2 regions of the Undibacterium sp. Tian12W genome follow, and region 1 is predicted to be linked to the other one. Evidence: predicted binding sites of a transcription regulator. Region 1 holds the regulator's gene; the other holds the start of a gene.

Region 1 (5,341 bases):
TACCTGGGTGTGCGCCGCTATGACTTTGGTGTCGCCGTCAAGGATAACCAGATTGGTCAGGTAGTTGGTTTGGCCTGGACTGAAGTTGGTGGTGATCTCTTGACTATAGAAGCTGTGAACATGCCAGGTAAAGGCGGGGTTATCCGTACCGGTACTCTGGGCGATGTCATGAAAGAATCGATAGAAGCAGCCCGCACAGTGGTACGCAGCCGCGCCAAGCGTCTTGGTATCAAGGCGGATGTATTCGAGAAGAGTGATATCCATATCCACGTACCAGAAGGCGCAACACCAAAAGATGGTCCATCTGCCGGTATCGCCATGACTACGGCTCTGGTGTCAGTATTTACTGGCATCCCGGTTCGTGCTGATGTCGCCATGACTGGTGAGATCACCCTGCGCGGCGAAGTATTGCCTATCGGTGGCTTGAAAGAGAAATTGCTCGCTGCTCACCGTGGTGGTATCAAGACAGTATTGATACCTGAGGAAAATGCCAAGGATCTGGCTGAGATCCCGGACAATGTCAAAAACAAACTGGAAATCATCCCGGTACGCTGGATAGACAAGGTCCTGGAAATTGCACTGGAAACCCAGCCTGTTCCTTTGGTTGACGAACCAGTCCCTGTGGCTGCCGCAGCAACACCGGCAACGCCAGAAACACCAGCGGATACGACTGTGGTAAAGCACTAAGTTAGTCAGCATTTGTTGGTGCTTGCCAGCCAAGTGCTGGCAACAAAAAAATGAAATCGCCCGATTTTTGAATCGGGCGATTTTTTTTGCAGGCAGTTTTATGTCGTTGCGCAATTGCGGTAATGTTAAATTGTTGTCAACACGGGTTCAATTTAATCTATGATTCATTCTCTTTATTTTTAGATTGGAAATGGTCTGGTTCTATGACTACTTTGGCGCAACTTGATAAACACGCGAGCAAATGGTTCCACGACGCGATGCGGCGGCGCGGGTTTGCCGTAGAAAAGAAATTTACTTTTTGGCGTAAGCGCGGGCCTTTATTTGATATGTTTGTCGCAAGAATAAGTTCAGGCGGATTTCTTGATATCAATGTAACGATCTGGTCGCCTTGGGTAAATCATCCAAATGGTGAACTTGGAGAGTTCCCACCCGACTATATATTGATTGGTGGCCGCCTCTCTGAGGATTTTCCCAAAAATATGTTTAGCGACCCAATGTTTTCTGTCGAAAATGAGGAAGATATTGAACAAGTTTTAAGATCTGTATTGGAATTAATTGATAAATACGCTCTACCCTGGTTTCCGACAGTTCGTTCATATGAAACGTATGTGGCCTACGTTGGGAAGCGTGGCTATCATCCGACTCCCGAACGGATAGAAATGGTAAAAGCCGGAATTGCACGAGGCTTCCAGCAAGAGCCATATATTTGATTTTTTACCAGGTGAAATATGTCTGTCGATATTTTTGTGATTCTAGAAAAAGAGAAAATGCCTATCCCCAAGCGATGGGCGCAAGCAATTGCGGATGCAGAGTTTGATCTGCAAATTGACACGGATTTTGATGTTGAAGAATTTTCCGGGTTTTTGCCCTGCATATACAAGGGTGAAGAAACTGGGTTCGAATATTTTTTCGAAGAGTTGGAAGACGATTTTTTGGACGAAGATGCGACACCGCAGCTTAAGGGTAGAGATTATCTGGTGACCTTTTCGACGCACAGTGATTTAACTGAACTGATAGCGTCGACTATTGCGTCAGCAGTCTTGTGTTCAATGTCCAACGGATTAATTCTGAATGATGAGGATGGACTACCCTTCATCAAGTCGCAAGATGCGATTGCCTATGGCAAGAAAGCAGAGGCTGAATTGATATTGGATTTGGATGGAGAATAGCTGACAGTATCCGGATAAATCAACTCAGGTCCTATGCAAGTAAGAATGCCTGTTTTTCTGTAAAAGTACGCTAGAAATGTTGCGATCAATATCGCTTACATGATCAACATCAATATCTCGGCAAGTATAGAGTCAGCGAAACTATAAGGCATCAATCATAAAGAGTGACGTAAAAGAGTTCATTAGTTATGTTATCGCGATGCGCGCTCGAAATGCTTTTAGCAGTATGAATAGTCTCGTCTTGCAAGGCGAGACTATTGGGTGGGCGTGGAGTAGTGTTTCGCGAACTTTTTGCTTCTGATCTTTGCGCTGCCCCAAGTAAATTCTGTTGGGGGTTGGCTGAGATTATGTCAACTCGCAAATTCAGCACGTGAACTGTTGATAGCAGGTGCATCCTTTGGCGCCACTATCAAAAAAGTTTGGGGACGAGCCGGGCGTGATCCGGATGAGAGGGGAGGATCACGCCCGGGCTGACCTCAAACCCAGTTGCGCATTAGGCCGACAGCCAGGCCTTCCAGCGCGAAATCTTCTTCCGTATCACCAATCTTGATCACAGGATAATCCGGGTTTTCTGGCATCAGCTCGATCAAACTGCCAGTTTTTTTATAGCGTTTGACGGTAACATCATCACCGAGGCGGGCAACAACGATCTGGCCATTGCGGGCACTGTCTGCCTTTTTGACTGCCAGCAAGTCGCCATCAAGTATGCCAGCGTCACGCATGGACATGCCACGTACCTTCAGTAAAAAATCTGGTTTGGCAGAGAACAGGGCAGGATCTACGTGGTAAGTCGATTCTATATGTTCACTTGCCAGTATCGGCGAGCCGGCAGCAACCCGGCCAACCAGTGGCAGGGCTAGTTGCAGCAGGGCAGGATGGGGCAAGGCCAGTTGCTTGCCTGTGATATGGCTGGACAACTCTGACTCCAGCAGGCGTATGCCGCGTGAAGTGCCTGCCGCAATTTCTATAACGCCTTTGCGTGCCAGTGCTTGCAAATGTTCTTCTGCCGCATTGGTGGAGCGAAACCCCAGTTCTGTCGCAATCTCGGCGCGGGTAGGAGGAAAGCCCGTGTTTTGAATGGCGTCTTTGATCAGGTTCAGGATTTGTTCCTGGCGGGAAGTGAGTTTGAGCATGGCGTTTTCTAGTGTTAAGGTGCTGTATATACAAGCAGTCTGTATTTTTATACAGTAAAGCTGAATATGCAAGTCAAAATGACCGCAATTACTGAGAAATGTGAAAAAAATACCTCACTTACCTTCGGGAATTGGCAGATAAATAGCCTAAGTCACTGATCTAATTGATCAATATGAAAAACTGGGTTATTATTGTCGGCTTTCCTCTTCCCGCACTCGTCTTGACGCCGAGGCGGGCTATTTTTATTGTCCACAAGGAGAATATATGCGTCATTATGAAATCGTATTTATCGTACATCCAGATCAGAGCGAGCAAGTTCCTGCAATGATCGAGCGCTACAAGGCAAGTGTTGTAGCCCGTGGTGGTCAAATCCACCGCGTTGAAGACTGGGGTCGTCGTCAATTGGCTTACATGATTCAAAAATTGGCAAAAGCACACTATGTTTGCTTGAACATCGAATGCGATGCTGAAACTCTGCTCGAGTTGGAAACAGCATTCAAATTCAATGATGCTGTCTTGCGTCACCTGACAGTCAAATTGAAAAAAGCAGAAACAACACCTTCTCCTATGATGAAAGCTGTTCAGAAAGAAGATGCTGCAAAAGCGCAACGTGTTGAAGCGCCTGCTGCTTAATAATTGACAAAGGTCGCGTAAAAAAATAGTGAATCAGCTGAAGCTCGTAGCCCGGATTGTGGAAAAAAGCGCATTGCGCTACACCCCGGCCGGTATCCCGATAGCTTCTGCTACCTTGATGCATAGTTCAGAGGCTCGTGAGGCGAACACAGTTCGGCAGGTCGAGTTTGAAATTTCTGCGATGGCTGCTGGTGAAATATCCCAGCGTTTTACAGAAATTGCCTTGGAACAGCCCATGGAATTCACCGGTTTTTTAGCGCGCAAAAATCGCAATAGCAAAAGTCTCGTTTTTCACATCACTGAATTCGAGACACATTTACTAGATTAGGAGCCAAAAATGGCATTCGGTAAAAAATTCGACAAAAGCAAATTGAAGCAAAAGCGTCAACAACAAAACCCTTTGTTCAAACGCAAAAAATTCTGCCGCTTCACAGCAGCACATGTAGAAAAAGTTGACTACAAAGACATCGACACACTGAAAGATTTCGTGCAAGAAAACGGCAAAATCATGCCAGCACGTTTGACCGGTACAAAAGCGCTGTATCAACGTCAAGTTGACACTGCAATCAAACGTGCACGTTACCTCGCGTTGCTGCCATACACTGATTTGCACACAGCGTAATTGACGACAAGGTAAAGGAGAAAAATATGCAAGTTATTCTGTTGGATAAAGTCGTTAATCTCGGCAATCTGGGTGATGTAGTTCGCGTTAAAGACGGCTATGCACGTAACTTTTTGATTCCACAACGTATGGCTCGTCGTGCTACGACAGCTGCAGTTGCTGAATTCGAAGCAAAACGCGCTGAACTGGAAAAAGCAGCAGCAGCCAAATTGGCAGCAGCTCAAGCTCAAGGCGAAAAACTGTCCGGTCTGACCGTACAAATCACACAAAAATCTGGTGTAGATGGCCGTTTGTTTGGTTCCGTCACTAATGCTGATATCGCTGAAGCCCTGACTAAACAAGGTTTCGCAGTAGAAAAAGCACAAGTACGTTTGCCACAAGGTCCGTTGAAGATCGCTGGCGAGCACAGTGTTTCCGTTGCTTTGCATACTGACGTTGTTGTTGACGTTAATGTTGCAGTAGTAGGCGAACACGCTTAATTTGCTGTCTTGGCAAATTCAAAAAAAAGCCGGGTTTTCCCGGCTTTTTTTATGTCGATGGCTGAATTTTGGGCTATTTGGCTATTTGTCACAAACTTGTCACAAACTGGTTCATTTCTCCATGCTGGGACGTTCTGATAGTCTGATTTAACGGTTATAATGCGCGCCATGAAAGCTGGTTCTGATCCTCAACTTGATGCCTTGCGTGTCCCCCCTCATTCCATAGAAGCAGAGCAATCTGTTCTCGGAGGTTTGCTGCTTGACAATGCCGCCTGGGATCGTATTGCCGACTTCATCAACGAAGAAGATTTTTATCGTTATGACCACAGGATCATTTTCCAGTGCATGGTCAAATTGATCAATTCTTCGCGTCCTGCTGACGTCATTACTGTATATGAAGCGCTGAATAGTGTGGGTAAGGCAGAAGATGCCGGTGGCCTGACCTACCTTAACGCACTTGCGCAGAATACACCTTCGGCTGCGAATATACGCCGCTACGCAGAGATCGTGCGCGACCGCGGTGTCTTACGCAAGCTGATTACCGTGGCAGATGAGATTTCAGGAGATGCCTTCAACCCCCAAGGGAAAGAGGTCAAGCAGATGCTGGACGCGGCGGA
Region 2 (5,341 bases), on a different contig from region 1:
GCCAACAAAGTAAAAGCGGAATTGCAAACTGCCTTTGGCGACTGGAATACGCAGAAAAAATTCACCCGCGTTGCCCGACCTTATCAGGTCACCAAGGCAGATGATAAACAAATCATCACACCGGACAAGGCAAACGCCTTCTTCTATGCCGGCATGCAACTGCCATTGGGCATCAAGCACCCTGATTACCCTGCACTGGTTTTGGGTAACTACCTGCTGGGTGGCAGCGCCAACTCACGTATTTTGAACCGTATCCGTCAAAAAGATGGTGTCAGCTATGGTGGTGGTTCTGGCTTCAATGCTTCTGCCCTCGATGAAGTAGCCACTTTTTCCGTAGGCGCTATTTATGCACCGCAAAACCGTGCCAAGCTGGAAACCGGCATACGCGAAGAAATCAACCGGGTACTGACTGAAGGCTACACACAGGCAGAACTGGAAGATGGCAAGAAGAGCCTGATCCAGCAGTACCAGCTCGAACGCAGCCAGGACGCAGCACTGGCACCAACACTGGCGAACAATCTCTACCTGGGCCGCAATATGCAATACCGTGCTGAAGTAGAGAAAAAGATACAGGCACTGACCGTGGTACAGGTAAAAGAAGCCATGGCCAGACACCTGGGATACGAAAAAACCGTGCGCGTATTTGCGGGTGATTTTAAATAATCAGTTTTAGTCGTTTTTAAGAGGTGGGCTTGCACGTCATTCCGTGCAAGCCTTTTTTATTAGCCATCCTCACTGCTCATCATGCTCAACACCACCACTGACGCTTACCAGTTGCTGTCAACACTTGGCGCAAAAGAACGCCTGCTCACCCATGTCAAACTGGTCGGTGAAGCAGCGGACTTGTTGATCGCACAATTTGAAGACATGGGTCTGGCATTCGATGCAAATCTGATACGCCTTAGTGCCGCCATCCATGACGCCGGGAAAATCCTGCATCCCAATGAACTCGATGGCCCCGGCTCACTGCATGAACCTGCTGGTGAAAAAATGCTGCTGGAACAAGGCGTGCAAAGTATCGTTGCCCGCTGCTGTGTGACTCACGCACAATGGCAAGGGGAAGGCTTGAGCCTGGAAGAATTAGCTGTCGCAACAGCAGACAAGTTATGGAAGGGCAAGCGCGAGGCTGAACTGGAAATGAAACTGATACAGGCAATCGCACTGCAAAAGCAAGTTGAGCACTGGGATATTTTCACCACACTTGACGATGTATTTGAAACCATTGCCGCTGGAGGCAGTGACAGACTGGAACGCAGCAGGTATGTAACTATCTCTTAAAGTTGCCCAGGCATACTTGCGCTACACTCAATTCTTGCCCACGCTAGCCTTATGCCATGAGTGTACGGTTGTTCCGTTTTCTTTTTATCATCGCAGCCAGTTTGTCAGGTGCGTCGTCTCTGGCCGCCGACAGGCCTGTCATGCAACTCGCCTCACTGGAGTGGGCACCGTATGTGGGCTCACATCTGCCCGATGAAGGCTTGACGTCAGTCATCGTCAAAGCGGCGGCCTTGCAGGCGGGGATGGACACCCATATCAGTTACACACCCTGGAGCCGTGCCGTGCAACTGGGGCAGAATGATCCTTCTTACGCTGGCTATTTCCCTGCATTTTATTTAAAGGAACGGGAAAAAACCTGCTATTTCTCGGCGCCGCTGGGCACCAGCGCCATCGGCTTGGCATCGTTGAAAGACAGGCATTTCGACTGGAAAAATTATGCTGATCTGAAAGGCCTGACCGTAGGCGTGGTACAAGACTATGCCAATGGTGAAGAATTTGATGCCCAGGTCAAAAAAGAACAATTGAGACTTGATGTGGCACCATCAGACATCAGCAATTTGCGCAAACTGATGGCAGGGCGGGTGGATGTGGTCGTCATCAGCAAGGATGTCTTGCGGCAGTTGCTGATCACTGAGACTAGTTTAAAGAACGGGCAGGAAAGCATTATTTTCCATCCCAAAGAAGTCATCAATTTTTCCCTGCACATCTGCTTCCAGCGTAATGAACGGGGATTAAAATATCAACAACTCATCAATCCTTATCTGGAAAAACTCAATCTCAGGAAAATTGAAAACCTGTATTTCCAGCAAATGCAGAGTGCACAACCGTAACATTCATTCCAAAGATTAGTAATCAAGTGTCATCAAACAGCATGCCCTGGCTGACTTGCCGCTCATTGCTGACATCCGCCTCTCTGATCAGGGCACTGGCCCTTACGCCCAGCAAGCGAAAGCGGTGTTCCAGCGCCACTCTGCGCAAACATTCTCCTGCCGTCCTGCGTATGACGGCAGGATCAGCCGTGGCAACAGGAATGGTGATGTCACGGGTAGAGATACGAAAATCGGTATAGCGTATCTTGATACCCACGGTTTTGCAGCGGTAACCCTTTTTTGTTAAGTCCCTTGCCAGGCGAGTGCAAAGGTCAGTGAATATCTCGGTCAATACCGCCTTGTCGTGAACGGCGTGCAAGTCGCGGTCAAAGGTAGTTTCCCTGCTGATGACCTTGGGCTCGGACTCTGTAGAAATCTCCCTGTCATCAATGCCGCGCGCCGCGTTATACAGCCAGCCAGCATAATTACTGCCAAAGGTCGTTTGCAGCAGCCCCAGGTCTGCATTGGACAACTCGCCCACAGTGTTGATACCCAGGCTAGCCAGGCGCTCAGTTGCTTTTGGCCCTATGCCATTCACTTTTTTAACGGGCAAGGGCCATATTCGCGTTGGCACGTCCTCCATATGCAATATGGTCAGGCCATCAGGTTTGTCCAGGTCAGAGCCTATCTTTGCCAACAACTTGTTTGGAGCGACACAAATCGAGCAAGTCAGACTGGTTGCCTCAGCAACGGCCCGCTTCAGGCTACTTGCCAGTTCGCGCGTTTCTTGCGGATGGTCGCTCAGGTCGATATAGATTTCATCTATGCCGCGGTTTTCAATTTTGGGCGCAATCTTGCCGACCGCTTCTTTAAACAACCGGGAGTAATGGCGATAGGAATCAAAGTCCGTTGGAAGCAAATACACATCCGGCGCCAGCTTTGCCGCCTTCATGATGCCCATCGCAGAAAATATGCCGAGCGCCCGCGCTGCATAAGTCGAGGTGGTAGCGACACCGCGCCCGACATAGTCCTTGATGCGCGAAAACTCATGCGTGCCATCCCCTTTGGGAATCGGACGATGTGAAGAGCCCCCGCCTATCAATACCGCCTGCCCCTTAAGCTCTGGATATCTTAACAATTCAACAGATGCATAAAATGCATCCATGTCCAGATGGGCAATCCGGCGTGGTTTATTATTCATGACAATCAACAATAGCCTTGTAATAAATCATGGCAAGCATGGTGCTTCCCATCATTGCATGCCGCCGGGTAGCAAGGCCATCGTACTGCGCACTGTATAAACATTTTCAAGAACTGCGCCACTTAAAGAACTAATAAGATTAAAAAGCGAAATTAAAAACAAGATCAAAAACTGGATTAAAAACAGGAATAAGCTATTTTATCCTGAATTGCACAAATAACTGAACATACATACAGCAAAACCCGATTTTTCATCAAACAGAGAATTACAGCCACATACTGTTTAAGCTAAGATAGACTCATCCTGCATTTGTCGCTTTTTCCTGCGTTTTCTAATGGATTAATGATGAAAAAACTGCTTTCCCTGCTTTTTGCATTCAGTCTGGTACTGGCTGTCAGCCCGGCCAGTGCTGCCCCACCTCAGGCTTATGATGAAACTGCCGACGCCCAGGCCGCGATCAACAAAGCGCTGGCAGAAGCCAAAAAAGTCGATAAAAAAGTCCTGGTCATCTTTGGTGCCAACTGGTGCAAAGATTGCCTGGAGCTCGACAAATCCATGCATGGCAAAAATGAGCCTCTGCTGGCCACAAAGTTCATCACCGTTAAAGTGAACGTGGGCCAGTTTGACAAGAATAAGGAGCTGGTAGATTTCTATGGTAATCCTACCAAGAAAGGCATACCAGCTGCTGTCTTGCTGAGGCCGGACAATAGCGTGCTGTTCGCCTCCAAGGGTGGCGAATTGTCGAATGCGCGCAAGATGAGTGAACAGGGCGTTTATGATTTCTTTGACGAAATCACTGCCCTTTACCGCTGAATAGCATAGACAGATATGGAAAAGACTACCTGGCATGTCTGAGTTACCTGCAATGTCAGCCGAGCTTGCACCAGAAGAAACCGAACTGGCGGCATTGCAACGCAGTCACGCCTTGCTGTCCAATTTCTCCCGCTGCCTGCCGGGCATGTTTTATCAGTTCCGCCGTTATCCAGACGCCCGTTTTTGCCTGCCCTATGCGAGTGAGGCAGTAGAAACTTTTTTTGGTGTCAAGGCTGAGCAATTGCGTGAAGATGCCAGCTTCATGTTCGCCAAAGTGCATCCCGATGATTTGCCAAAAATGATCGTGGCCGTGCGCAAGTCCTTTGTCGATCTTACCCCCTGGCACCAGGAATACCGCATCATTGCAGATGGCCAACCCGATCGCTGGGTCGTTGGCGACGCCACTCCTGAACGCCTGCCTGATGGCAGTGTGCTCTGGCATGGCTTCCTGAGTGACAATACCGAACGCAAACTGACCGAGCAAAGATTGCTGGCCGCAGAGCGCCAGCGTAGCCTGGTCATGAAAGCCTCTAACCAGGGTTTGTATGACATCAATCTGCAAACCGGTGACGGCAGCTTCAGCCCCGAATATTTGCAAATGCTGGGCTACGATCCTGGCGATTTTGCTCACCCCCAGCAGTTCTGGGATTATTTCTGGGGCACGGGCGTACATCCCGATGATGTCGCGAATCTCAAACAGGCTTACAAAGCCCATGCAGCGGCACAAGGCGGGGCAGATTACCACGCCGAGTTCCGGCAAAAAAACAAGGCAGGTGAATGGCGCTGGATCATGTCGCTAGGCAGCATTGTTGAATGGGACAGCAAGGGCAAGCCCTTGCGCATGGTTGGCACCCACATCGATATCACCGAGCGCAAACAGACCGAGGAAATGCTGAGGCAAAACCAGGAGCTGCTTGAGTCCAACAAAAACCGTTATAAAGAACTGGCCAGGGAACTGGAAATTCTCATCACCAATGCCCCGGTGGGCATCATGTTTGTCAGCGATGGTGTCATCGTCAGGGCCAACAAGGCATTGGCAGAGTTATGCCGTTTCCCTGATGCCCGGGCCATGATAGGCGTCAAAACCACTTTCCTTTATCAGGGGCCAGAGGATTATGAAGCCTTCAGCGCCCAGGTCACGCCTGGCCTGCTGGCTGACGAGCTGGTAGAACTGGAATGGTATTTGCGTCGCTTCAATGGCGAAGCTTTCACTGGCCGCGTGGCAGGCCGCGCGTTGCCG

The links. Region 1 encodes LexA, which represses DNA repair genes until DNA is damaged. Its sites were predicted from a motif close to ACTGTATNNNNATACAGT; they were not measured.
Region 2: ACO0LI_RS02380 (DNA polymerase Y family protein) is a predicted target of LexA. The motif match lies at 3,508-3,525, and genes of this name have one in related genera.

What each region holds. Positions count from the first base shown of each region.
Region 1 is NZ_JBMPPK010000014.1:41,323-46,663, forward strand. It holds gene lon (endopeptidase La) at 1-687, shown strand, start outside; gene ACO0LI_RS18285 (hypothetical protein) at 891-1,397, shown strand; gene ACO0LI_RS18290 (hypothetical protein) at 1,416-1,856, shown strand; gene lexA (transcriptional repressor LexA) at 2,333-2,989, opposite strand; gene rpsF (30S ribosomal protein S6) at 3,255-3,623, shown strand; gene priB (primosomal replication protein N) at 3,652-3,951, shown strand; gene rpsR (30S ribosomal protein S18) at 3,961-4,245, shown strand; gene rplI (50S ribosomal protein L9) at 4,272-4,724, shown strand; gene ACO0LI_RS18320 (replicative DNA helicase) at 4,893-5,341, shown strand, end outside.
Region 2 is NZ_JBMPPK010000002.1:52,690-58,030, reverse strand. It holds gene ACO0LI_RS02395 (M16 family metallopeptidase) at 1-663, shown strand, start outside; gene ACO0LI_RS02390 (HD domain-containing protein) at 745-1,278, shown strand; gene ACO0LI_RS02385 (substrate-binding periplasmic protein) at 1,335-2,108, shown strand; gene ACO0LI_RS02380 (DNA polymerase Y family protein) at 2,131-3,288, opposite strand; gene ACO0LI_RS02375 (thioredoxin family protein) at 3,634-4,101, shown strand; gene ACO0LI_RS02370 (PAS domain-containing protein) at 4,136-5,341, shown strand, end outside.